Regions from separate parts of the Micromonospora sp. LOL_013 genome, predicted to be linked through region 2. Evidence: riboswitches for the same ligand, from Rfam matches in the RefSeq annotation. Region 2 holds a riboswitch; the other holds the start of a gene.
The links. A riboswitch is a leader RNA that binds a small molecule or an ion and turns the genes downstream of it on or off. The one in region 2 is predicted to bind cobalamin.

Region 1 (2,197 bases), on a different contig from region 2:
GGCGATGTGGTTCGTGGAGGGTGCCGACGTCGATCGGGTGATCGCGACCGTCGGGCGGTTCCCGGCCGACCGTCACGACGATCTGGTCAGCGGCGTCGGTTACGCGGCGACCTACACCGGCGGGGTGAGTGAGCCGGCGCTGCGTCGGCTGTGGCAACTCAGCGGCGAGCATCGCTCCTTCCTGGCTCAGGGCGCGGCTTTCGCCGCGCTGGCTCGCGACCGGGCAGGGCTGGTCAACGCGCACACGCGGACGGCGGTGGCCGTGCTGTGCGGCACCAGCGTCGAACAGGCGGCCGACATCGCTGAACGATCGGAGACCGATCTGTCACCGGACGGTGCGCTGCCGAGTTACGAGGTCTGGCGACAGCGGATCGCTGACCGGTTCACCTCCCGCAGCCGTCGCTAGTACCCCGACGAGGAGGGTGCCGAGCACCGCCCCGGACAGGCCCCATAGCACGCTTCTCACCCGACGGTTCCTCCTCCGCGTACCCGGTGCGACCCGACGCCGCGACACGCCGAACACAGTATCTGGTGTTGCGTCTTCTAGCTTGCTCCCATATATGGTGTACCCCGCAGCTGGTTCGGCCGCCCCTCGGTGGTGGTCGAGGCAAGAGGGAACCCGGTGTGAGTCCGGGACTGCCCCGCAGCGGTGAGTGGGAACGACCGCCGTCACCAAGCACTGGACCCGCGGCGGGTCCGGGAAGCGACGGCCAGTAGGTACAAGCACGACGCCCACGAGTCCGAAGACCTGCCAGCGTGCCGCACGCGTCGCGTGCGGTGGTCGAAGGCCGCGCGGGACGGCCGACGCCGACGACCGGTCCACACCGGCGGAGCAGACCGCCAGGTGGGCGACCGGTGGCGTCCTCCCCGTGTGTCCGTCGACCGGTGGACAGGCACGACAAGGGGAACCGATGCAGGTACGCAAGCGCAACGGCGACACCGAACCGGTGGACGTCAACAAGATCGTCAAGGCGGTCGAACACTGGGTCGCCGACCTGGCCGAGGTCGACCCGCTGCGGGTGGCGACCCGGACGATCAGCGGACTGTACGACGGGGCGACAACCGCCGAGCTGGACAAACTGTCCATCCAGACGGCGGCGGAGCTGATCGGCGAGGAGCCGCAGTACTCGAAACTGGCGGCCCGGCTGCTCGCCGCCTACGTGGACAAGGAGGTCCGCGGCCAGCAGGTGGCCAGCTTCAGCCAGTCCATCCGCTACGCCCACGGCCTAGGGCTGATCGGCGACGACACCGCCGCGTTCGTGGCCCGCAACGCCCGCAAACTCGACGACGCCGTCGACGGCGACGGCGACGGCGACCTGCGCTTCGAGTACTTCGGGCTGCGTACGGTGGCCGACCGCTACCTGCTGCGGCATCCGCAGACCCGGCTGGTGGTGGAGACGCCACAGTACTGGCTGCTGCGGGTGGCATGCGGGCTGTCCCAGACGCCGGCCGAGGCGGTCGACTTCTACCGGCTGATCTCCAGCCTGGCCTATCTGCCCAGCTCACCGACCCTGTTCAACTCGGGCACCCGGCACACCCAGATGTCGTCGTGCTTCCTGGTCGACTCGCCGCGCGACGAGCTCGACTCCATCTACGAGCGCTACCACCAGGTGGCGAAGCTGTCGAAGTTCTCCGGCGGGATCGGCATCTCCTGGTCGCGGATCCGTGGCCGGGGCGCGCTGATCCGGGGCACCAACGGCAGGTCGAACGGCATCGTGCCGTTCCTCAAGACGCTCGACGCCGGGGTCGCGGCGGTCAACCAGGGTGGCCGCCGCAAGGGCGCCGCCTGCGTCTACCTGGAGCCGTGGCATCCGGACGTCGAGGAGTTCCTGGAGCTGCGGGACAATACCGGTGAGGACGCCCGGCGTACCCACAACCTGAACCTGGCCAACTGGATCCCGGACGAGTTCATGCGCCGGGTCGAGGCGGACGCCGACTGGTCGCTGATCGACCCGTCCGACGCACCGGAGCTGCCCGACCTGTTCGGCGAGGCGTTCGACGAGGCGTACCGGGCGGCGGAGAAGAAGGCGGTCCGGACGGTCAAGGCCCGCGACCTGTACGGGCGGATGATGCGCACCCTGGCGCAGACCGGCAACGGGTGGATGACGTTCAAGGACGCCGCGAACCGGTTGTCCAACCAGACCGGTGAGCCGGGCAACACGATCCACCTGTCCAATCTGTGCACCGAGATCCTGGA
Region 2 (2,197 bases):
TCGGCCCGGGACCGGGCACAGCCCGGCAGCCCGGCGCAGGCGGTCACTCCGAGCCACGGCGAGTCGGGGTCGGTGACCAGCCCGGCGCGGGCGAGCCGGTCCGCCCAACCGGCGGGGTCAGTGACCCGGGGCAGTACCACCCCCCGCCACGGCGTGATCCTCAACTGCGGCGAGGCGGCCGTGAGCAGGTCGACCTGGTCGACTGTCAAGCGTCCCAACGGGACCGCCACGACGAGAGCGAAGTCGCCGTCGGGACGGTGTCGCACCCCGACCGGCGCAACGGGACCGCCGGCCGGCGTCAGTGGTTGCCACCGCCGCGCGGTACGCCGTACCCCGGGTGCGGTGCCGGCCCGGATCACGACTCGGTCCAGCGCTGCCGGAGTCAGGTCATCGAGGCGCCACGCGCTGCCCGCCGCTGCGTCCGGATCGTCGAGGAAGGCACGGGCGGCGGCGACCGCGACCCGTACCGCGTCGGCGGGCCGGGCCCGCAGCCCGTGGTCGCCACCGGCGAGCAGCACGGTCACCTCGTCGTCCGGGCCGGGCAGCAGACCGACGTCGGCTCGGGCCGCTACGGTGTCGCCTCGGCCGTCGTCGATAGCGAAGAGGAACCGCCCGGAGAGCCGGGCCAGGTCCGGCTCCGCGCAGATCGCCGTATCGAGGGCGCGGACCTGCGCCCCGACGTCCCAGGCCGCCGGGGTGTCGATGTCGGCGAGGGCGGAGCCGAGGATATTGCGGACCCGTTCGTGCGCGGTCGACGGCAGCAGCCCGGCCGCACGCAGCCGGGCGGCGAGCGGTCCGGTGGCGGCGGCCGCGACCGCGCGCACCTGGACGTTCGCCCGGCTGGTCAGTTCGAGATGTCCATCACCGTGGTCACGGGCGACGGCGGCCAGCAGCCGCAACTGGACGGCGGTGAGCAGCCCTCCGGGGCAGCGGATCCGGGCCAGCAGGCCGTCGGCTGCCGGGTGCAGTTGCAGGGCGCCGGGGCAGGCATCGGGTGCGCCCCGGGCGGGCGGCGATGGCAAGGCGGGCACCCGGCGGATACTACGGGTCGTCCCCGGACGGCGGCCGCCGCACGGCGAATACATCACACCTTGACGAAACGTCCGCCGGTCGTGAAAGTGTTCGTAGCCAGACGCGGCGACAAGCGGAGGAAGTCCGGTGTGAATCCGGTGCGGTCCCGCCACTGTCACCGGGGAGCAGACCCCACCGACGGCCACGGTCCCTCACGGGCCGGAAGGCCGGGGCGAGCGTTGATCCGGGAGCCAGGAGACTCCGGTCGCCGCGACCGACGACCCGGGGCGCGGACCCCGAGGGAGGACCGGGCGTCCGATGATGCTACTTTTGTCCACTTCAGATACTGATCTGCTGAGTGGACGGGCCAGCGGTGCCGACTGGCGCCTGGCAAACCCGGCCCGACTGTCGGTCGACGACCTTCCGCCGCTGCTGGCCGGCGTCGACCTCGTGGTGGTCCGGCTACTCGGCGGCCGCCGGGCCTGGCCGGACGGGCTGGACGCGCTGCTGGCCGGACCCCGTCCGGTGGTGGTGCTCAGCGGCGAGCAGGCCCCGGACGCCGCCCTGATGGAGCTGTCCACCGTACCCGCCGGGGTGGCCGCCGAGGCGCACGCCTACCTGGCCCACGGCGGCCCACCGAACCTCGCCGAACTGCACCGCTTCCTGTCCGACACGGTGCTGCTCACCGGGCACGGTTTCGCCGCGCCGCGGCCGGCACCGGAGTGGGGTGTGCTGGAGCGCGCGGCGACGCCGGCCGGACCGGGCCGGCCGACCGTGGCGGTGCTCTACTACCGGGCCCACCACCTGGCCGGCAACACCGGCTTCGTGCACGCGCTGTGCGACGCGGTCGACGCCGCCGGCGGTCGGGCGCTGCCGGTCTACTGCTCGTCGCTGCGCTCGGCCGACCCGCAGCTGCTGGCCACCCTGGGTCAGGCCGATGCCCTGGTGGTGACCGTGCTGGCCGCCGGCGGGACCCGACCGGCGACCGTCGGCGCCGGAGGCGACGACGACGCCTGGGACGTCGGGGCTCTCGCCGAGCTGGACGTGCCGATCCTGCAGGGACTCTGCCTGACCAGCTCCCGGCAGACCTGGGCGGCCACCGACGACGGACTATCCCCTTTGGACGCAGCGACCCAGGTTGCCATCCCGGAGTTCGACGGCCGGCTGATCACCGTGCCGTTCTCGT

Region 1: linked by a shared signal. The riboswitch ahead of ACFHWS_RS27330 (ribonucleoside-diphosphate reductase subunit alpha) and the one ahead of cobN (cobaltochelatase subunit CobN) in region 2 are both predicted to bind cobalamin.

What each region holds. Positions count from the first base shown of each region.
Region 1 covers NZ_JBHMIQ010000060.1:12,556-14,752, reverse strand. The annotation lists gene ACFHWS_RS27335 (DUF1702 family protein) at 1-406, shown strand, start outside; cobalamin riboswitch at 561-771, shown strand; gene ACFHWS_RS27330 (ribonucleoside-diphosphate reductase subunit alpha) at 912-2,197, shown strand, end outside.
Region 2 covers NZ_JBHMIQ010000017.1:81,021-83,217, reverse strand. The annotation lists gene ACFHWS_RS13540 (precorrin-3B synthase) at 1-1,031, opposite strand, end outside; cobalamin riboswitch at 1,148-1,273, shown strand; gene cobN (cobaltochelatase subunit CobN) at 1,330-2,197, shown strand, end outside.